DNA from 4 places in the Schaedlerella sp. genome. Region 2 is predicted to be linked to each of the others. Evidence: predicted binding sites of a transcription regulator. Region 2 holds the regulator's gene; each other region holds the start of a gene.
The links. The regulator Rex, encoded in region 2, represses fermentation and respiration genes when NADH is low (regulators of the CRP and FNR family bind a similar motif). The targets are predictions, from matches to a motif close to ATTGTTAANTANTTAACAAT.
Positions count from the first base shown of each region.

Region 1 (5,524 bases), on a different contig from region 2:
ATGCCGGGAGCAGATCGCAGGGATCCTGGGGGCAAAGAGTGAAGAAATTTATTTTACAGCAGGGGGAAGCGAGTCGGACAACTGGGCGCTGATCGCGACGGCAGAAGCCTATGGCTCAAAAGGAAAGCATATCATTACCAGCAAAATTGAGCATCATGCCATTCTGCATACCTGTGAATACCTGGAAAAGAAGGGCTATGAGGTGACATATCTGGATGTGGACGAAGCCGGACTGGTGGATCTGGAACAGCTTCGGGCTTCCATTCGGGAGGATACGATCCTGATTTCCGTTATGTTTGCGAATAATGAGATCGGCACCATCCAGCCGATCGGGAAGATCGGACAGATCGCGCAGGAACACGGCATCCTGTTCCATACGGATGCGGTGCAGGCATTCGGACAGATTCCCATCAACGTGGATGAGCTGCATATTGACATGCTCAGCGCAAGCGGACATAAATTCAACGGTCCCAAGGGAATCGGCTTTTTGTATATCCGCAGGGGCGTGAAGATCCGTTCCTTTATCCATGGAGGCGCGCAGGAGAGAAGGCGCCGCGCCGGAACGGAAAATGTTCCCGGCATCGTGGGGATCGGCGCTGCGGCGGAGCGCGCGGCCCGGACCAGGAAAGAGCGGACCGGGAAAGAGCGGGAGATGCGGGACTACCTGATCCGCAGGATCGAGTCGGAGATTCCCTACTGCCGTTTGAACGGGGACCGCGAAAAAAGACTTCCCAACAATGTGAATTTCAGCTTTCGCTTTGTGGAAGGGGAATCTCTGCTGATCAGACTGGATATGAAAGGGATCTGTGCTTCCAGCGGCTCGGCCTGCACATCCGGATCCCTGGATCCCTCCCATGTGCTCCTGGCCATCGGCCTTCCCCATGAGATCGCCCATGGCTCCCTGCGTATGACACTGAGCGAGGAGATCACGAAGGAAGAGGCGGACTACGTGGTGGAAGCATTAAAGGAGATTGTTCAGGATCTGCGGAACATGTCTCCTCTTTATGAGGATTTTATCAATAAGGAAATGGCAGGCAAATAAAATCAGGAGGAAGGATTATGTATACAGAGAAAGTAATGGATCATTTCCAGCATCCAAGGAATGTTGGAGAAATTGAAAATGCAAGCGGCGTAGGTACTGTGGGAAACGCGAAATGCGGAGATATCATGCGCATTTATCTGGATATTGATGACGATCAGATCATCCGCGACGTCAAATTCAAGACCTTTGGCTGCGGCGCGGCAGTGGCCACCAGCAGTATGGCAACGGAGCTGGTGAAGGGAAAGAGCGTGCAGGAGGCGATGGAGGTCACCAACAAAGCGGTGATGGAGGCACTGGACGGACTGCCGCCGGTGAAGGTACACTGCTCCCTCCTGGCGGAGGAGGCGATCCATGCGGCCCTCTGGGATTATGCCCAAAAGCATGGCATCAAGATTGAAGGGCTGGAAAAGCCGAAGTCGGATATCCATGAAGGCGAGGAAGAGGAAGAAGAGGAATACTGATGAGCAGGGTTGTAGTGGGGATGTCCGGAGGAGTGGATTCCTCCGTAGCTGCCTGTCTGTTAAAGGGGCAGGGCTATGAGGTGATCGGGGTTACCATGCAGATCTGGCAGGAAGAAGCGCGGGAATTCCAGGAGGAAAACGGCGGGTGCTGCGGCCTGAGCGCCGTGGAGGATGCCCGGCGCGTGGCGGCCCGCCTGGACATTCCCTATTATGTGATGAATTTCCGGAAGGAATTCCAGGAGCATGTGATCGACTATTTTACAGAGGAATATCTCCGGGGGCGCACCCCCAATCCCTGTATCGCCTGCAACCGATATGTGAAATGGGAATCTCTGCTGTCCAGGAGCCTGTCCATCGGGGCGGACTATATTGCTACCGGGCATTACGCCAGAGTGGCACGGCTGCCAAACGGCCGGTATTCCATCCGCCGCTCGGCAGCGTCGGTAAAGGATCAGACCTATGCATTATACAATCTGACCCAGGACCAGCTGAAACGGACGCTGATGCCGGTGGGAGAATTTTCCAAGGAGGAGATCCGCAGGATGGCGGAGCAGATCGGACTGCCTGTGGCCCAAAAGCCGGACAGCCAGGATATCTGCTTTGTACCGGACGGGGACTACGCTTCTTTTATAGAAAGAAACGCGGGAACCCAACTGCAGAAGGGAAACTTTGTGACTTCTGACGGCAGGGTATTGGGACAGCACAAAGGGATCATCCATTATACGGTGGGGCAGCGCAAGGGCCTGGGGCTGGCCCTGGGGTATCCGGCGTTTGTCCTGGAGATCCGGCCAGAGACCCGGGAGGTAGTCATCGGAACCCATGAGGAATCTCTGGCAGACTCTCTGTGTGTATCGGATGTGAATTTTATGTCCGTAGAAGACCTGACGGAACCCCGACGTGTGTTTGTGAAAATACGTTATAACCATAAAGGAGTCTGGGGGACCATTGAGAAGACCGGGAAGGATGAGGTGACCTGCGCCTTTGAGGAGCCCCAGCGGGCCGTGACGCCGGGACAGGCTGCGGTGTTCTATGACGGAGAGTACATCTTGGGAGGTGGGACGATAGTATGATTACGAGTGACTGTCACATGCACACATCTTTTTCCACGGATAGCAGCACCGCGCCGGAAGCCATGGTGGAGGGCGCGCTGGAAAAAGGACTGAAAGCAATTTGCGTCACAGACCATATGGACTGGGATTATCCGTTCAGCGAGGAGCTGGGGAAGGATGCCTTTCTGTTTGACGCGGATGTGTATTTTCAAAAACTGACCAAGCTGCGGGAGCAGTATGCGGGGCGGATCGAGCTGCGCATCGGGATCGAGCTGGGACTGCAGCCTCACGCAGGCGCGTTCTGCAGGGAGATCACGGAAACATATCCCTTTGATTTTGTGATCGGCTCGATTCACGTGGTGGACAAAAAGGATCCATATTACCGGGAACTGTTTTCGGAGCTGACGGACCGGGAGCTCTACCGTCTGGCGTTCGAGGAGACACTGGAAAGTATCCGGCATACGGATACTTTTGATGTACTGGGGCATATTGATTATATCGTGCGGTATGGGACCTATAAGACAAAGGATTACTCTTATGCGGCATTTGCGCCCTGGCTGGATGAGGTTCTGAAGCAGATCATTGAGATGGGGAAAGGAATCGAGCTGAATTCGGCGGGGCTGAAATACGGGCTCGGCTTCTGCCACCCCCATCCGGATGTGCTCAGGCGCTACCGGGAGCTGGGCGGGGAGATCATCACCGTGGGGGCGGACGGGCATCAGCCGGAGCACATTGCCTATGAGTTCGGCAGGGCGGCCGAGGTCCTGCGGGAATGCGGATTTGAGTATTATACGGAATTTTTGGAGAGAAAGCCGGTTTTCCGGAAGCTGTAAGAGCGCACGGCTATAAAAAATAACTAAAGGATTTACGGGCAGGGTATAAGATTTACACAAACTTCCAGAAAAATAGATTTAGGACTTGAATTTTTGTTCCCCATTTAGTACAATATTTCTAGTTGATGAATCTTTAACAAACTGCGCCTGATTTAGGTTTGTTGGGAGTTCACCATAATAACTGTGTTACAGTTAACATTTTAAACTTTTAGGAGGAATTAATCATGGCAGTAAAAGTAGCGATTAATGGATTTGGACGTATCGGACGTCTTGCGTTCAGACAGATGTTCGGAGCAGAAGGTTTTGAGATCGTAGCGATCAACGATCTGACATCCCCGAAGATGCTGGCTCACCTGTTGAAGTATGATTCAACACAGGGTAAGTATGAACTGGCAGATAAGGTGACTGCAGGTGAAGATTCTATCACAGTTGACGGCAAAGAGATTAAGATCTATGCGAAGGCAAGCGCGGCAGAGCTTCCCTGGGGAGAGATCGGCGTAGACGTTGTTCTGGAGTGTACAGGCTTCTATACATCCAAGGCAAAAGCACAGGCTCATATTGATGCAGGTGCGAAGTATGTGATCATCTCAGCTCCGGCTGGAAATGACCTTCCGACTATCGTTTACAACGTGAACCATGACAAGCTGACAAAGGATGATCAGATCATCTCCGCGGCATCCTGTACAACAAACTGCCTTGCGCCGATGGCAAAGGCTCTGAATGACCTTGCGCCGATCAAGTCCGGTATCATGTGCACCATCCACGCTTACACAGGCGACCAGATGACACTTGACGGACCGCAGAGAAAAGGCGACCTGAGAAGATCCCGCGCGGCAGCAGTGAATATCGTTCCGAACAGCACAGGCGCTGCAAAGGCAATCGGACTGGTTATTCCGGAACTGAACGGAAAACTGATCGGAGCTGCTCAGCGTATCCCGACTCCGACCGGATCCACAACAATCCTGACAGCAGTAGTAGAAGGCACCGTAACCGTTGATCAGATCAACGACGCTATGAAGGCTGCTTCTAACGAGTCCTTCGGTTACAATGTAGACGAGATCGTATCCAGCGATATCGTTGGTATGAGATTTGGTTCTCTGTTTGATTCTACTCAGACAATGGCTATGCCGCTTGACAACGGTACAACAGAAGTACAGGTTGTTTCATGGTATGACAATGAGAATTCTTACACAAGCCAGATGGTAAGAACAATCAAGCATTTTGGAACATTACTGTAGGACAGGCTTTCAGAGAAAACTGAATTTGTCAGATTTGATTCTGAAATAGACTCACGAAGGGGTCCGGTCTTATAATGGGACCGGATCCCTTTTTTTACAATGTTTTTACAATGAAAACAGGGAGGCAATGACATGCTTAATAAAAAATCAGTAGACGATATTAATGTAAAGGGTAAAAAAGTCCTGGTAAGATGTGATTTCAACGTGCCGTTGATTGATGGGAAGATTACCGACGAGAACCGTCTCGTCGCGGCGCTTCCGACGATCAAGAAGCTGGTTGCGGACGGCGGAAGGATCATTCTCTGCTCTCATCTGGGCAAGCCGAAGGGAGAGCCGAAGCCGGAATTATCCCTGGCTCCTGTTGCTGCCAGATTATCCGAACTGCTCGGCCAGGAAGTAAAATTCGCGGCAGATCCGGAAGTGGTCGGACCGAATGCAAAGGCAGCGGCAGAGGCACTCCAGGACGGTGAGATCATTCTTCTGGAGAATACCCGTTACAGGATTGAAGAGACCAAGAACGGTGAAGCATTCAGCAAAGACCTGGCTTCCCTCTGCGATGTATTTGTAAACGACGCGTTCGGTACCGCTCACAGGGCGCACTGCTCCAACGTAGGTGTGACCCAGTTCGTGGATACGGCTGCGGTAGGCTACCTGATGCAGAAAGAGATTGATTTCCTTGGCAACGCAGTGAACAATCCGGAGCGCCCGTTCGTGGCGATCCTGGGCGGAGCTAAGGTCTCCAGCAAGATTTCCGTGATTGAAAATCTCCTGGAGAAGGTGGATACTCTGATCATCGGCGGCGGAATGTCCTACACATTCAGCAAGGCTCAGGGCGGAAGCGTAGGCAAGTCTCTGTTGGAGGAAGATTACTGCCAGTACGCGCTGGACATGATCAAAAAGG
Region 1 covers NZ_JBQIKP010000012.1:18,348-23,871, forward strand. The annotation lists gene nifS (cysteine desulfurase NifS) at 1-1,042, shown strand, start outside; gene nifU (Fe-S cluster assembly scaffold protein NifU) at 1,060-1,503, shown strand; gene mnmA (tRNA 2-thiouridine(34) synthase MnmA) at 1,503-2,573, shown strand; gene ACTOY7_RS07910 (histidinol-phosphatase HisJ family protein) at 2,570-3,385, shown strand; gene gap (type I glyceraldehyde-3-phosphate dehydrogenase) at 3,610-4,623, shown strand; gene ACTOY7_RS07920 (phosphoglycerate kinase) at 4,756-5,524, shown strand, end outside.
Region 1: the regulator Rex is predicted to act here: its motif matches at 3,507-3,526, upstream of gap (type I glyceraldehyde-3-phosphate dehydrogenase).

Region 2 (5,524 bases):
CGGAGCTTGGGATCCTGGCAGGGGCAGACCGGATCGAGGGAACTCTTTTTGGAAACGGAGAGCGGACCGGGAACGTGGATATCATCACGATGGCAATGAATATGTTTTCCCACGGAGTAGACCCGGGACTGGATTTCTCCAACATGAGCGAGATCAGCGAGGTCTATGAACGGCTCACAAGAATGCATGTTTCTCCTCGTCAGCCTTATGCGGGAGAACTTGTATTCACTGCATTTTCCGGATCGCACCAGGATGCCATTGCAAAGGGAATGGCATGGAGGGAGGACGGAAACACGGAGCAGTGGTGCGTCCCCTATCTTCCCATCGATCCGAAGGATGTGGGCAGAAGATACGATTCAGACGTGATCCGGATCAACAGCCAGTCCGGAAAGGGCGGCGTAAATTACATATTAAAACAGAACTTCGGCATCAGCCTGCCGCAGAAGATGCGGGAGGAAGTGGGGTATCTGGTGAAGGATGTCTCCGACAAAGCGCATAAGGAGCTGTCCCCGGAATGGATCTACCAGATATTCGAGGACCACTATATCAACGCGAAGAATGTGTTTACCCTGGAGGAGTGCCATTTCAAGCAGGAGGACGGTATTGTGGCTTCCGCGACCATTCTGCACGGCGGGAAACAGCAAGTCATTACCGGAGTGGGAAACGGACGCCTGGATGCGGTCAGCAACGCGATCAAGCATTATTTTGATATCAGCTACGAGCTGTCGGTCTATGAAGAGCATTCCATGACAAAGGGGTCTTCCTCCAAGGCGGTGGCTTATGTGGGGATCATCTGCAACGGGAAAAAATATTGGGGCGTCGGGATCGACCCGGATATCATCAAAGCGTCCATCGCAGCTCTGGAGGTTGCGGTAAATAAGATCGAGGAGATCAAAAGCAGGGAGGAGAGTAAGGATGAGCGGCTCCTGCAGATCACCAATTATATTTACGCAAATTATAAGACCGTGACGCTGGATGACCTTGCGGAAGAATTTTATCTTTCCAAGCCCTATCTTTCCAAGTATATCAAAGAAAAATCCGGGGAGACCTTCGGGGATATTCTGAAAAAGGTGCGGATGAAAAAAGCCCGGGCAATGTTGAAAAGCGGCAATGCGACAGTGGAAAGCATCGCGGAATCCGTAGGCTATCAGAATGTAGAGCATTTTAATCGGATCTTTAAGAAAATGTACGGCCTGACACCGGTGCAGTTCCGGAATCAGAATTAGGAGTTGTAAAAAAAGCACAGAACTGTTTGTGTGTAGACAGTTTTGTGCTTTTTTGCAGCGCAGGCGTTGTATGGTGTGAAAGCAGGAAGTCTTTATTTCCGCGAAGCAACGAGCCAAGCAGCCATGCTCGCATGGATATTTGGCGATTGCCGCGAGGGTCAAATCCCCCGCAGCTTGCTTCGCTAGAATTTTGATGCCCGTCAGCTTGCTACGGGGTATTTGGCTCCTCTAACTCCGCCCACAGCTCGTACAGCTCCTCCAGCCTGGCGTCATTGGCTGTCTTTTCCTCGGCAAGCTCCTGGCACTTGACGGAATTGGAGTAGACATCTTCATGGATCATGAGCTCATTGATCTCCTGATTGCGTGCCTCCAACAGAGAAATCGTTTCCTCCGTCCGCTTCAGTTCATTTTTTCGTTTCCTCTCCCGGGCCTGTGCCTCCTTTTGCTCCAGCCAGTTCTGCTTATTCACGGAAGCCGCGCCGGTTTCTGCTGCCAAAGGCCCCGCTGCCGGGCGTTCTGCCTGAAAATAAGTCCCTTTTGAAGTTCCTTTTACCTCCTGCGGCCCGGCGGTGGACAGGGCGGCGGTCCGTTCTTCCTTCTTTTCCAGATAGTAGTCATAATTTCCGATATAGTTCACAAAGGTCTGGTCGGAGAGCTCCAGGATCCGGCTTGCGGTCTGATTGATGAAATACCGGTCATGGGAGACATAGAGGACGGTTCCGGTATAATCGTTCAGCGCCTGTTCCAGGATTTCCTTGGAGGTGATATCCAGGTGGTTGGTGGGCTCGTCCAGGATCAGGAAATTCGCCTCCGAGAGCATCAGCTTCGCAAGGGAGACCCGTCCCTTCTCCCCGCCGCTTAAGTCCCCCACCAGCTTGAATACATCGTCCCCGGTAAACTGAAAGGCAGCCAGCGTATTGCGGATCTCCGTATTGTTGAGGGATGGATAATCGTCGGAAATCTCATCGAATATATTTTTCCGGTCGTGAAGTACATGATGCTCCTGGTCATAATACCCGATATGTACCTTTGTACCCAGGGAAAAAGAGCCGCTGTCCGCGTCGGCCAGGCCGTTTAAAATTTTCAAAAGTGTGGTCTTGCCGGTTCCGTTGCCGCCGATGACCGCCACATGCTCCCCACGTTTGATCTCAAAGGAAGCGCTGGAAAACAGGGTCTGACCGTCATACTGCTTGGACAGCTCCTCTACGGAGAGAACATCATTTCCGCTGACACAGGAAGGCTCCAGTGAAAAATGGATCTCCTGCACGTCACTTAATGGTTTTTCGACTACGGTCATCTTGTTCAGCATTTTTTCCCGGCTCTCTGCGCGCTTAATGGATTTTTCCCGGTTGAAGGAGCGCAGCTTCTCGATGACAGCCTCCTGGCGGCTGATTTCCCTCTGCTGATTCAGATATTCCTTCATCTGTGCGTCCCGGATCTGCCGTTTCTTGTCCGAGTATGCCTTATAATTGCCGCTGTACATGCGGATGCTGCCGTGTTCGATCTCCACCACCTTTGTCACCACCCTGTTCAGGAAGAAGCGGTCGTGGGAGACGATGAACACGGCGCCCGGATAGTTCAGCAGATAGGTCTCCAGCCAGGAGATGGAGTTTAAGTCCAGGTGGTTGGTGGGCTCGTCCAAAAGCAGGATATCCGGGTTGGTCAGGAGCAGCTTTCCCAGGGATACCCGGGTTTTTTGGCCGCCGGAAAGGGTATCGGCAGGCTTTTCGAACTCCTCCTCCTGAAATCCCAATCCCTTTAAAACCCCGACGATCTCGCTCTCGTAGGCGTATCCGTTTTTCGATTCAAATTCGGACATGAGGCGGTTGTAGGTCTCAAGCCTGGCCTCCAGAGCCTCACCGCTCAGTGATTTCAATTCCTGCTCGATGGAACGGATCTGCTGTTCCAGCAAAATGATGTCGGACTTTGCCGTTTTCAGCTCCTCATAAACGGTATTTCCGCTTTCCAGGTTCTGCTGCTGGGCCAGATATCCGAGCTGTTTTCCCCTGGTGAGGATTACATTGCCGCCGTCGAGAGGCTCCTCGCCGATGATCATTTTCAGGACCGTAGATTTTCCGGCACCGTTGACCCCGACAAAAGCGGCTTTTTCCCGCTCCTCAATATGAAAGGAGCCATCCCTTACAATGACTCTTTCTCCAAATGATTTATTCAGATTATGACATGCAAGTATCATATGAAACCTCCTGTAAAACCGCATTGACAATTATTATACTACATTCCTTTGATTGTATCAAACAAAAAAATGACTTTAAATTGACTTTAAGCAGACTATTCTATATAATAAAAATAGTTTATTTGGAGGTTGATTAAAATTGGAAGAGAAAGAAATATCAAAAGCGGTGATCAGCAGGCTGCCAAGATATTATCGATATTTGGGCGAGTTGACAGATGCGGGGGTGGAGCGGATATCATCCAATGACCTGAGCCAGAAGATGCGGGTGACCGCATCCCAGATCCGGCAGGATCTGAATAATTTCGGCGGATTTGGACAGCAGGGGTATGGATACAATGTAAAGTACCTCCGGACAGAGATCGGTAAGATCTTAGGCTTGAACCAGAGCCATAGCATGATCATAGTCGGTATGGGGAATCTGGGACAGGCGCTGGCCAATTATGCTTCTTTTGAGAAAAATGGATTCGTGATAAAAGGGTTGTTTGATGTGAATCCCAGCTTGGACGGCAGGGAGGTCAGGGGGGTTCCGATCCGTATGCTGGATGAGCTGGAAGTATTTTTGAAGGAGAATCCCATCGAGATCGCGGCGCTTACGATCCCAAAATCAGAAGTGCCGCGGGTCTCCGACATCCTGGTAAAATGCGGGATCAAGGCGATCTGGAATTTCGCGCATACGGATCTGAACCTGCCGGAGGATGTGATCGTGGAAAGCGTCCATCTTTCAGACAGCCTGATGAGACTGTCCTACAATATTACCAGCTATCAAAAGGAACATGGCGAATAAGAGATCGTACATCATTGTATTTATTCCTGCATTCATTTTGCGTGTATTCAAGCAAGAATGCATCAGGCAGCGAACAGGATACCATGCAGAAGGCTTGCATGGCATCCTGTTTTTAAGAGGAGGAGGGAAACAGGATGCGTTATTTACCAGACGGAACAAGAATGCGGCAGGCGGATGCCCATACGATCCAGGAGATCGGAATTCCATCCGTAGTCCTGATGGAACACGCGGCGCTGCGGACCGTAGAGGCCATGGAGCAGGAAAAGATCGACTGCTCCCGGGTTCTGGTGGTCTGCGGTTCTGGCAATAACGGCGGAGACGGATTTGCCGCCGCAAGGCTTCTGGCCGGGAAGGGCAGCGCGGTGACTGTTGTATTTGCGGGGCGGGAGGCTTCTCTGACTCCGGAATGCCGGATCCAGATGCAGATTGTGGAAAATCTGGGAATCCCGGTGGTTTCGGAGCTTCCGGAAGGCCGGTATACGGCTGTGGTGGATGCCCTGCTGGGGGTGGGACTGAGCCGGGATGTGAGCGGAGCCTATGCGGAACTTCTAAAAAAACTGAATGAGCTGCCGGGCGCAAAGGTGGCAGTCGATATTCCCTCCGGCATCTGCTCTGCCACGGGAAGGGTGCTGGGATGCGCCTTCCGGGCGGATCTGACGGTTGCGTTCCAGTGCGAAAAGCTGGGTACGGCGCTGTATCCGGGCAGGGAATACGCAGGAAAGGTGATCCCTGCGGAGATTGGGATCGATACCTCCTTTTACGAAACGATTCCGGATATCTGTTATACCTTGGAGAAAAGCGACCTTTCCCGTCGGCTTCCGATGCGGAAGCCGGATTCCCATAAAGGGACTTACGGAAAGGTGCTTATGATCACCGGAAGCAGAGGCATGGCAGGTGCGGCTTATTTAAGCGCCAAAGCGGCTTACACGAGCGGTGCCGGGCTGGTGCAGATCTATACCGAGGAATCCAACCGGGCCATCCTGCAGCAGCTTCTTCCGGAGGCCATTATTTCCGTGTACGAGGAATATGATCAGGAACAGCTTACGTCTCTGCTGCGCTGGGCGGACGTGGTGTGCATCGGCTGCGGGCTGGGACAGAACCGGACCTCCGAAAGCCTGCTCAAGGGAACGCTTTTGGGATGCCGTGTGCCCTGTGTGGTGGACGCGGACGGCATCAATCTGCTGGCCTGCCATCCGGAGCTTCTAAAGGAGATGGGGTATCCGCTCATCCTGACACCTCACATGAAGGAAATGTCAGGACTGCTGGGATGCTCCGTGGCAGAGCTGCGGCAATCCCGGATGAGCCGCCTGCGCACGTTTA
Region 2 covers NZ_JBQIKP010000001.1:59,611-65,134, reverse strand. The annotation lists gene ACTOY7_RS00290 (2-isopropylmalate synthase) at 1-1,226, shown strand, start outside; gene abc-f (ribosomal protection-like ABC-F family protein) at 1,435-3,420, opposite strand; gene ACTOY7_RS00280 (redox-sensing transcriptional repressor Rex) at 3,560-4,204, shown strand; gene ACTOY7_RS00275 (NAD(P)H-hydrate dehydratase) at 4,339-5,524, shown strand, end outside.

Region 3 (5,524 bases), on a different contig from region 2:
GCATATTCCTCATAGAACAGTTCCATCTCCCGTTCGGCCTTTTTTGCCACGCAGGGCATTACGGATACGGTGTAAATCCGTTCCGGGGCGACTTTGAGCTGTTCTGCAAAATACGTTTTCATCACCGACCCGAACATCTGCTGGGGGGATTTGGCGGTGGAAAGATATTTTACCAGGCCGGGATACTGGGTTTTGATAAAACGAATCCAGCCGGGGCAGCAGGAGGTGAACATGGGCAGATGCTTCAGCTCCCCGGATGTGAACCGTTTGATAAATTCCGTGCCTTCCTCCATGATCGTCAGGTCTGCGGAAAATGTGGTGTCAAAGGCATAGTCCACGCCCATTTTTTTCAGAGAATCCAGGATTTTTCCGATGGTGGCTTCGCCGCGCGTTAGTCCCAGTTGTTCTCCCCATGCGGCACGCACCGCAGGGGCTACCTGGACCGCCACGATCTTGTCGGGATCGGCAATGGCATCCCACACCGTTTCCGTATCGTCCCGTTCACGCAGCGCGCCCACCGGACAATGGGTAATGCACTGGCCGCAGAGGGCGCAGTCCGCCTCCTCGATGCTGCGCAGCCGAGATACGTTGACTGTGGTTCGGGAGCCGGTGCCCTCCACATCCCAGACGCCCAGCCCCTGTACTTTTTCGCAGATCTGCACGCAGCGCATACATTTGATACATTTGGCGGAGTCGCGGATGAGCGGGAACGACTGGTTCCATTTCTGATGTTCCAATGTCTGCTTATAAGGGATCTGTAAAATGTTCAGGTCGTTGGCCGTTTTCTGCAGGCTGCAGTTTCCGCTTCTTGCGCAGGTCACGCACCGGCAGTCGTGCTGGGAGAGGATCAGCTCCACGGTGGTTTTTCTGTGCTTCCGAACCTTGGGGCTGTTGGTGTAAATGACCATGCCGTCCTCTGCCGGGTTGTTGCAGGAGGTGATCAGCTTTTCCTTCCCCTCCAGCTCCACCACGCACACGCGGCAGGCCGCAATCTCATTGATATCTTTCAAATAGCACAGCTTCGGGATATGGATTCCGTTTTGTGCGGCAGCCTCCATGATGGTGGTATTCTCCTGTACCGAAATCTGTTTTCCGTTAATTGTAAGATTTACCATATTTTTTCTCTGCCTCCTTTGAAGATTCCATATCCAAAATGATCACACCGCAGGCAGCGGGATGCCTCCTGCTTTGCTTCCTGCTCCGTCATGCAGTTTTCCACGCCGTCAAAATCACGAACCCTTTCGCAGGCTTCCCGCTCCGTAAGATTTACGCGGCCGCAGGGGGTACGGTCCCGGAGGTTCGCTTCCGGGATCTCTACGTCGCAGGAAATCTGGTGATGGAAGCCCAGGTATTCGTCGATATTTGCAGCTACCACCTTTGCGGCCGCAATAGCTTTGATCACGGACGCCGGGCCGCTGGCACAGTCCCCGCCTGCAAAGACGCCGGGCATATGCTCAAAGGCTCCCGTACTTCTGGTCACGATCTTGCCCCGTTCTACCGGGATTCCGGCTTCTTCAAAATGCCGGGTTTCAATGTTCTGCCCGATGGCAACGACCAGGATGTCGCAGGGTATGTAAACGTCCGGCTCTCCTGTGGGACGGATGCCTGCCCGCCCGTTCTTGATGGAGCTGACCATCTGGGGCGTCACATAGATTCCCCGGATTTGGTTCTTATCATCAATATCCAGTGATGCGGGCGCTTTCAGGGTCTGCAGCTCGATGCCCTCGGCTACCGCGCCTTCGATCTCGTCGGGAAGCGCCGTCATGTCCGCCGTCCGCCTTCTGTAAACGATGCTGACTTTTTTTGCGCCCAACCGTTTGGCGGTACGCACCGCGTCCATGGAAACATTTCCGCCGCCGATCACGGCCACTTCTTTTCCGGTCAGATCCATGATTTTGCTGCTACCCACATCCCGGAGAAATTGAACCGCGGACAGGACGCCTTCTGCGTCTTCCCCTTCCAGTCCCAGCTTTTTGTCCGTGCTCGCTCCGATGGTGATCAGTACGGCGTCATATTCTTCCCGGAGCTGCTGGATGGTGATATCCCGGCCGATCTTCAGGCCGTGCCTGACTTCCACTCCGGTCTTTAATACGGCCTGGATGTCCTGGTCGAGCCGGTCTTTGGGAAGCCGGTAATTGGGGATTCCGTAGCGGAGCATGCCTCCCAGCTTGGGAAACATTTCGTAGATCACGGCCTGATGCCCCATGAGCTGTAAATAATAAGCCGCGCTCAATCCGCCCGGGCCGCCGCCCAGGATGGCGATCCGTTTTCCGGTGGAAGGCGCCCGCTCCGGCGGATCGACCTCTCCCGCAAAATCTGCCGCAACCCGTTTCAAGCCGCAGATGTTGACGGAATCATCCATCATATTCCTGCGGCACCTGGCTTCGCAGGGATGCTCGCAGATAAAACCGCAGGTTGTGGGGAACGGGTTATCCTTCCGGATCAGCCGGATGGCGTCCCCATACCTTCCCTCGCTCACCAGCGCAATGTACCCGGGAATGTCCACGTGTGCGGGACACAGGGAAACACAGGGGACGGGCTGGCTGTAGGCGCAGGTGCAGCGGCCGTTTTGGATGTGCTCCACATAGTCGTCGCGGTAGCCGATCAATCCCTTGTAAACCATGTTCGCGGCTTCATAACCGATGGCGCAGTCCGCGGATTCCATAATGGAAAGGGCGGTCTGCTCCATGATTTCCAAAGTCTCCATTGCCGCGTTGCCGTCCAGTACATCCCGGATCAGTTGGTTCAGTTGTCCGAGACCGATCCGGCAGGGCGTGCATTTTCCGCAGGTCTGGGCATGGCACAATTCCAGAAACGCCCTGGCCATATCTACCGGACACAGTCCCGGAGGGCTGGATTCGATTCTTCGCTCCAGATCTTTGTAAAGCTCTTCTATGACAAGCCTTGCTCTCTTGGGCGAAGCGATTTCTAGTCTGCTCATTTTACTACTCATCCTTTCTATTGCGATAAATTATTTTTGTAATAATAAATTATCATACAAAAAAATAGTCTGTCAACATTTGTTATTATTAAGACAATATTGATAAATAATTAACTATAAACTGTCTTTTTAGTGAAATGTTTGCCATAATTTGGGAGATTTTGCGAAAGTGTGAAAAAACGATCCGTGAAAAATGAATAAAGATTGATAAAAAATTATTTTGTTGACAAAAATTTTGAAATTTGATATGATCGGTCGCAAGACATCAGGAAACAAAAATTGAATGGAGGTAATTTTATGCAGCATTTACGAAGGATGGAAGACAGAGTGGTTATGCTGACCGGAGGAGGCGGCGGGATCGCCAGAGAGGTGGCCCGCGCATTTGCAGATGAGGGGGCAAGCCTGATCCTGACCGATATTTTCCCGGACGGGATGGAACGGACGAAGCGGGAGCAGGAGGAGGATTATGGGGCAAAGGTGCTTCCCCTTGTGATGACGGATAAACTGGCCCAATGGGGGAAGGAAAACCCGGAAATGTTCAAAAGAAACCTGGATGAGATCCCTCTGGGGAGATATGGAGACGCCCAGAAGGACATCGGAAAGGTGTGCGTATTCCTTTCCAGCTATGACGCAAAATATGTCACCGGGGATACGCTCTTTATCCAGGGCGGCGTGGGGATGAAGCCGTGACGTCTTCTGACCGGCCTTATGTGCTTTCGCGTTCTACAATGTCTGACAGCAGCATGATCTTCCGGGGGTTCTGCCGCCCTTCGATGGCGTCGATCAGGATTCTTGCCGCTTCGGATGCCATTTCCGTCATCTTGTTATCCAGTGAGGTGAAACGGGGGCAGCTTAATTCTCCGTAGATGGTATTGTCGATCCCGATGACCGCCATTTCATCCGGAATCCGGACGCCTGCGTCCCAGAAGGCGCGCATCCCGCCTGCGGCGACCAGGTCTTCAGAATAGATCACGCTCTGGACGTCCGGATGCAGGCTTAATAACTGCCGGGTCAGTTCATATCCGCTTTCCCTGGAGGGCTCTCCGCCCAGGATTACCAGGGAATCTTCGGAACGGCCGCAGCGGAGCATGGCGCGCTTGAAGCCCTTGAGCTTTTCACGGCTGCTGGGGGTGTCCAGTTCTCCGATAAACGCGGCATTTCCTTTTCCTTTTTTGACCAGCAGGTCTACGCAGTGCTCCACACCGTCACATTCGTCTACCAGGACGCAGTATACGTTTGGCAGGTCGAAACGTCCGTTGGCAAACACCACGGGGATATTTGCAAAATGTTCCCGGATGCCGTTTTCCACTGCCTCATTCTGAAAGACGGAGCCTACCATCAGGACACCGTCCACCCGGCGCTGCTCCAGGATGCGGATAGCTTCGAGCATTTCCCCGGCATGGGAACCGGCGTTCAATATAATGCCGCAGTAGCCTTTCCCGCGGAGATATTTTTCCACGGCATAGGTCAGGTCGGTGTGGTGCGCGCTTCGGATATCAGCCAGCAGGATGCCGATCAGCCGGGTGTTCTTGTTGACCAGGCCCCGGGCGTTCTCGTCGGGGGTGTAGTTGTGCTCTTTCAGCAGGGCTTTCACTTTTTCCCGCGTGGCTTCCCGGATTCCCGGCTTGTTGTTGATCACGCGTGATACGGTGCTTGCGGATACGCCGGCAAGCTCGGCGATATCGTAGATTGTCATGATGCTCTCCTGGTTTCTGTTTTGTTAAAGATGAATGAATCAGCAAAAAATTAAGATACGCAGCACCGGCAGCCCTCTGCTCATCCCTTTTTTACCAGACATTTCTTCTGGAAAAATGCAATCCCCAGCCGGCCCGCCTTCTTATATCCATCGCGTTCCCTTTCTTGGATGCCAGGAGCCGGCGCCGGACTTCTTTTCTGCGGATTCTTCTTGAAGTGATTGTAGCGCGAAAACAAAATCAATGCAAGAGGATTTCTGGATACATAGAGGAGCCGCCACAGGGAGGTGGCGAAGCTGATTCGAAATTCTATCAGAACCCTTTCATCATACGCGTGGACATCAGGCAGCTCTCTCCATTGGTAAAATAGATGATCCGTTTTTTTGAGTCTATTTCCTTTATATTATTTTTATTGACCAGAAATGACCGGTGGCAGCGCACAAAATCACCGCCTAATGTGCCTGCCAGTTCTTTTATGGTGCCGGAAAATTCAATCTGCCGGTCTCTCGCGTGAAGAATGACTTTATGGATATTCACGGAAGTTTCAAAAAAGAAAATATCCTCATGATCCACGCTGATCTTTCTTCCGCCCGCTTCCACGGTATAGACTTTATGCGTCTTGTTGGTCTGGAGCGTATATCGTTCCATGGCATTTAACAGACATTCCCGGATCTTTACTTTCGCTTCGGCAGGGCTGTCCTTTAATACAAAGTCCATTGCCTCCACCCGGTACTGAAAGGTCATGTAGCTCAGTTCCGAATGCGCGGTTATGAAAATGATGAAACCGCGGGGGTCAAACAACCGGATCTGCTGAGCCAGCTTCATTCCGTTTATGTCGCTGTTCAGGTCAATATCCAGGAAATAAATGCCTGTGTTCCGGCTGCTCCTG
Region 3 covers NZ_JBQIKP010000020.1:3,990-9,513, reverse strand. The annotation lists gene ACTOY7_RS10585 ([FeFe] hydrogenase, group A) at 1-1,115, opposite strand, end outside; gene ACTOY7_RS10580 (NAD(P)-binding protein) at 1,109-2,941, opposite strand; gene ACTOY7_RS10575 (SDR family oxidoreductase) at 3,239-3,631, shown strand; gene ACTOY7_RS10570 (LacI family DNA-binding transcriptional regulator) at 3,648-4,637, opposite strand; gene ACTOY7_RS10565 (LytR/AlgR family response regulator transcription factor) at 4,948-5,524, opposite strand, start outside.
Region 3: the regulator Rex is predicted to act here: its motif matches at 3,040-3,059, upstream of ACTOY7_RS10580 (NAD(P)-binding protein).

Region 4 (5,524 bases), on a different contig from region 2:
GAACCTGAAGATCCTCAATTACCTGATCGACTGCAACCGTCTGGATACCCAGCCTTACCAGTGTGAGTATTCCCTGCTTGAACACCTGGACGGCAGCTCTTTCAAAAATGGAGAATATCCCCTGGACAAGGAGCAGTTCCGGCAGCTGGTCCGGCAGTTCCAGGACGAGAGTACACGGCCGGAGAAGCATAAAAGCTGGCAGTACCGACAGATGGTCATGAATGAATTGAGCATCCTGGTCAAGGGCCGGAGCAGCCAGAGAGAAGCGCTGTATGTTCTTGCGTACCGGAAGCTGTATCTGGATGTGAAGCGGCGTGTCCTCCAGCCGGACAGAGAGATTACGATCAGCCGGGAATTTACTGTCAACGGAGAGAAGGAAAGCATCCGGAAATATATGGATCCGGCAGATTATGACCTGCTTGCGGAATTTACCCGGCACAGGGAGACGATCAAAGACCGGATCACACATTATAATTCGCTTAAGCAGGGGATCGATGACCGTCCCTATATCATCGCCCTTGCAAGAGATATCAAGGTGGATCTGAACAAGGAGTATGAAGCGGTCATCAAAAGCCTGGAGGAAGGAAAAGAGACTCAGCCCGTTAAAGCTTTTTTCGGAAAGCTTCTGAGCAAACCCAAGCGGAGGAAGGATTATCCGCTGGCGCTTTTGGAACACCGGGCCAATCTGGATCAGCTTCTTGCGATCCACAATGCTGTGAAATATCCGGTCACCTATGTCCAGGGCCCGCCCGGCACCGGAAAGTCACACACGATCATCAACAGCATCATCACGGCATTTTTTAATGAAAAAACAGTGCTTCTGGCATCCTACAACAACCACCCCATTGATACGGTGGTGGAAAAACTCCGGTCCATTCCCTACAAACAGGGAGAAGATATCCCCTTCCCGGTGATCCGCCTGGGAAATACAAACCTTGTAAAGCAGGCGCTTCTCGATATCCGGGAACAGTATGAACGGATCAAAGACAAGCCGGTTTTTGAGGGAACGCTGGAAAAAAATAAAGACAATAAGATCAACCGCGCCAGAAAACTGACAGAGCTTTTGAAAAAATATGAGAATACGTTGGCGCTGAGGGAAAAACAGGAGGCGATCGAGTGTCTGCTCGGCAGCACACAGCATCTGACTTTCCAGACTGACCTGCAGGGAAGGCAATTGGAAGAAATACGCCGGGAACTGCAGGAGATCGGCGAGATCACCAATGAACAGGCGCTCTCACTTTTGGATGACGATGAAGCGGAATTTAAAAAATACCTGAATTTCACCTCCATCAAATATCTCAAACGTCTGGGTGAACCCAAAAACGAGGATCTGCGTCATATCCTGGAGTTGGATGACGAGAACGAGAAGGTAAAAGCATTTCACAGTTATCTGAATGAGACAGAAAATGTAAAAAAATTCCTGCGCATTTTCCCTGTGGTTGCCACCTCCTGTATCTCATCCCACCGGATCGGAAGCCCGGAGGCACATTTTGACCTGACCATCATAGATGAGGCCAGTCAGTGCAGCACGGCCATGTCCCTGCTTCCTGTCATCCGGGGAAAGAACCTGATGCTGGTGGGAGATCCTCAGCAGCTGAATCCGGTGATCCTTCTGGACAGTAAAGACAATGAGATCCTCAAGCAGCGTTACCAGATTCCGCAGGAATACGATTATCTGGAAAATTCCATTTACAAGACATTCCTGGCAAATGACGCTGTCAGCGAGGAAATTCTTCTGCGGCATCACTACCGATGCTGCAGATCGATCATTGAGTTCAACAACATAAAATATTACAACAGCAGATTGAAGATCGAGAGCCGGGAGAAGCCGGAACAGCCCCTCGTCTATGTGGATGTCAAGGGCAATGAGACGGAACTGAAAAACGCGGCTCCCCGGGAGGCGGAGCAGATCGTCCGGTACGTGATGGACAACCGGGATAAAAAGATCGGGATCATCACGCCCTTTGCCAACCAGAAAGAATGCATCAGCCGGATGCTCAAAGACAAGGGGATTCAGGATGTGTCCTGCGGTACGGTCCATGCGTTTCAGGGAGATGAGAAAGATATCATCTTATTTTCCACAGCGGTAACGGATCAGATGTCGGAGAAAACCTACGGGTGGCTGAAAAATAACCGGGAGCTGATCAACGTAGCCACTTCCCGGGCAAGGGAAAAGCTGGTCCTGTTTTCCAGCACAAAGAATCTGGAACGCCTCCATGACGAGGCGGAGAAGGACGATATGTACGAGCTGGCCCGGTATGTGAGCAGCAAAGGACTCTGCCGTGTCTCCCCGGATGAAGTGCACTCCCGCGCTTTGGGCATCAAGCCTTACAGCGCGCAGATCGAGGCGGATTTTCTGGTCAGCCTCAATCATGCCCTTGGAAATATCCTCAACAACGGGCGGAAGTGTAAGGTGGAAAATGAAGTAGACATTTCACAGGTATTCCGTGACGGACACACAGGGGAAGGACTGTTTTATAATGAAAGGTTTGATTTTGTAATATATGAAAAGGAATACGGCGGCGGGGAAAAGCCGATCCTGGCTATTGAACTGGACGGAAAAGAACACCAAGATGAATCGCTGGTAAAGCAGAGGGACAGGCAGAAGACAGAAGTCTGCAGAACGCATGGATTTGAACTGATCCGGGTGGAAAACTCCTATGCCAGACGATACTATTATATCAAAGGGATTCTGGAGGAGTATTTCAGGAAAATCAGATAAAGCATAAAATCAAGACAAAAAGGAATGAGGCGCCTGTAAGCATCATAACTTAAAAAGCAGGACAAAGGGAAAGGGGAGACTGCAGAACAAATGTTAAACATGTTTCGCAAAAAGCAGCCGGTAAAGAAGGAATATGACAGAGCTAACCAGAAGCCTGTCCTGCGCTGCAGTATCTGTACAGGAGAGCAGGTGGCGGGCTTTAAAAATATTCATACAGGACAATGGGAAGAGGTGATGCTGATCAAAAATGAGGAGGATCTGGAGACATTTAAGAGGATGTATGATCTGAAGGAGGTGGCGAAGGAATACTGACGAAAAAAACAGGAAAAATTTGTATATTATTTATAGTGAAAAATGCTTGTTAATTTATTGTCAATGTGTTATTATTATGAAAGCGATGGCAAAATACGACAGGATTTGCCAGCTGAGTAACTTGTAGTAAAAAACAATAGGTTAAAGGAGAAAAAACATGAGCAGCAAAATCACAATCATTGGAGCCGGAAGCGTAGGCTCAACAATTGCGTACACATTGTCTGGAGAGGACATCGCGTCCGAGATCGTCATGATCGACATCAACAAGGAAAAGGTAGAAGGCGAAGTGATGGATATCGAGCAGGGAACATGCTTTAGAGATCCTGTTTCTATTGTTGCGGGCGAGTATGAGGACGCAAAAGATTCCGATATCGTGATCATTACTTCCGGAATCGCGCGTAAACCAGGACAGACAAGAATTGAGCTGACCCAGACCAACGTTAATATCTTAAAACAGATCACACCGGAGATTGTAAAAGCGGCTCCCAAGGCGCTTTATATCATCGTAAGCAATCCGGTTGATATCATGACCTATGTATTTACCAAGATTTCGGGGCTTCCGGAGAATCAGATTATCGGTTCCGGAACAATTCTGGATTCCGCACGTCTTCGCTGCGGTCTTTCCGAACATTTTAAAGTTGCACAGAGAAATATCCATGCATATGTATTCGGCGAGCATGGCGATACCTCCTTTATTCCATGGTCAGCGGCAAGGATCGCGGGCGTCAACGTAGACGATTACTATGAGATGATGCCGGGCTTTGAGAAGCTGGATAAGGAAGCGATGCTTACATATGTACAGAAATCCGGCGGCAAGATCATTGCAAATAAGGGGGCTACCTTCTATGCGGTAACAAGAGGCGTGTGCAAATTATGCAGCATCCTGATGGCTGCTTCTGAATCCGTATCTACCGTATCTTCCATGATGCACGGCGAATACGGCATTGAAGATGTCTGCCTGAGCACGCTGGCATTGGTTGGACCCAAAGGAATCCACAGCAAGATTCCGATGACGCTTACCGATGAGGAAGTAGAAAAACTCAAAATCAGTGCGGAGGCATTGAAAGCAGTCATTGCTCAGATTGAATTATAATTTTAATAAAGAAAGGACAGCGAGAACTATGAAGTACAGTTATTATCCGGGATGCACTTTGAGAACAAAGGCAAAGGATCTGGATGCTTATGCAAGGGCTTCGGCAAAAGCACTGGGATTTGAACTGGAAGAGATTGAAGACTGGCAGTGCTGCGGCGGCGTCTATCCGCTTGGTACTGACGAGATCGCTACGAAGCTGTCTTCTGTCCGCGCCCTGAATGAGGCAAAGGTAAAAGGACAGAGTCTTGTAACCCTGTGTTCCGCATGCCATCATGTGATCAAGCGTGTCAATGACGACATGAAGAACGTGGAGGACATCCGTACCAGGGCAAACAACTATATGGAGCTTGAAGAGCCTTATGCAGGTGAAACAGAGGTCCTTCATTTCTTAGAGGTTCTTCGTGATAAGGTTGGATTTGACGAGCTGAAGAAAAAGGTGACCAATCCTCTGACAGGAAAGAAGATCGGCGCTTACTATGGATGCCTGCTTCTGCGTCCGAGCAGCCTTTTAGCTTTTGACGATCCGGAGAATCCGAAGATCATTGAAGACTTTATCCGCGCAATCGGAGCGGAGCCGGTGGTTTACCCGTACCGCAACGAGTGCTGCGGCGGCTACATTTCCCTGAAGGAAAAGGATATGTCCAAAACGATGTGTGAGAAGATTATGGACAGCGCGGAAGGCTTCGGCGCGGAGATGCTGATCACGGCCTGTCCGTTATGTCTGTATAATCTAAACAAGAGCAGCGGGAAGCTCCCGGTGGTTTACTTCACGGAGCTGCTGGCAGAGGCTCTCGGCGTAAAGGAGGAGGTGCAGAAGTCATGAGTTCTGAAAAGAAACAGGCCGAACTGATCAAGGAGATCAGCGGCGTCAATCCGTTGAAATGCATGAAATGCGGGAAATGCTCTGCATCCTGTCCGTCATATAACGAGATGGATATCAAGCCGCATCAATTTGTATCCTATGTGGTCAATGAAGATATTGAAAGCCTGGTAAATTCCAAGTCGCTCTGGAAATGTCTTTCCTGCTTCGCGTGTGTGGAGAGATGCCCCCGCGATGTGAAGCCGGGAAAACTGATCGACGCGGCAAGACAGGTCGTAGTGCGTCAGAAAGACCAGGATTATCTGTCGCCAAACGAAATTCCGGAATTACTGGACCCGGAACTTCCGCAGCAGTTATTAGTCAGTGCATTCAGAAGATATAGGAGGTGAGGTCTAAGTGCAGAGGATAGGAGTATTTGTCTGCCACTGCGGAAGCAATATCGCCGCAACGGTAGATGTAAAAAAAGTCGTAGATATGGCACAGATGGAGCCGGGCGTTGTCCATGCCGAAGACTACCAGTATATGTGTTCCGAGGCGGGACAGGCGAAGATCGCGGCGGCCATCCATGAAAAAGGGC
Region 4 covers NZ_JBQIKP010000041.1:18,309-23,832, forward strand. The annotation lists gene ACTOY7_RS16280 (AAA domain-containing protein) at 1-2,722, shown strand, start outside; gene ACTOY7_RS16285 (hypothetical protein) at 2,813-3,034, shown strand; gene ACTOY7_RS16290 (L-lactate dehydrogenase) at 3,192-4,127, shown strand; gene ACTOY7_RS16295 (CoB--CoM heterodisulfide reductase iron-sulfur subunit B family protein) at 4,156-4,950, shown strand; gene ACTOY7_RS16300 (4Fe-4S dicluster domain-containing protein) at 4,947-5,336, shown strand; gene ACTOY7_RS16305 (CoB--CoM heterodisulfide reductase iron-sulfur subunit A family protein) at 5,344-5,524, shown strand, end outside.
Region 4: the regulator Rex is predicted to act here: its motif matches at 3,080-3,099, upstream of ACTOY7_RS16290 (L-lactate dehydrogenase).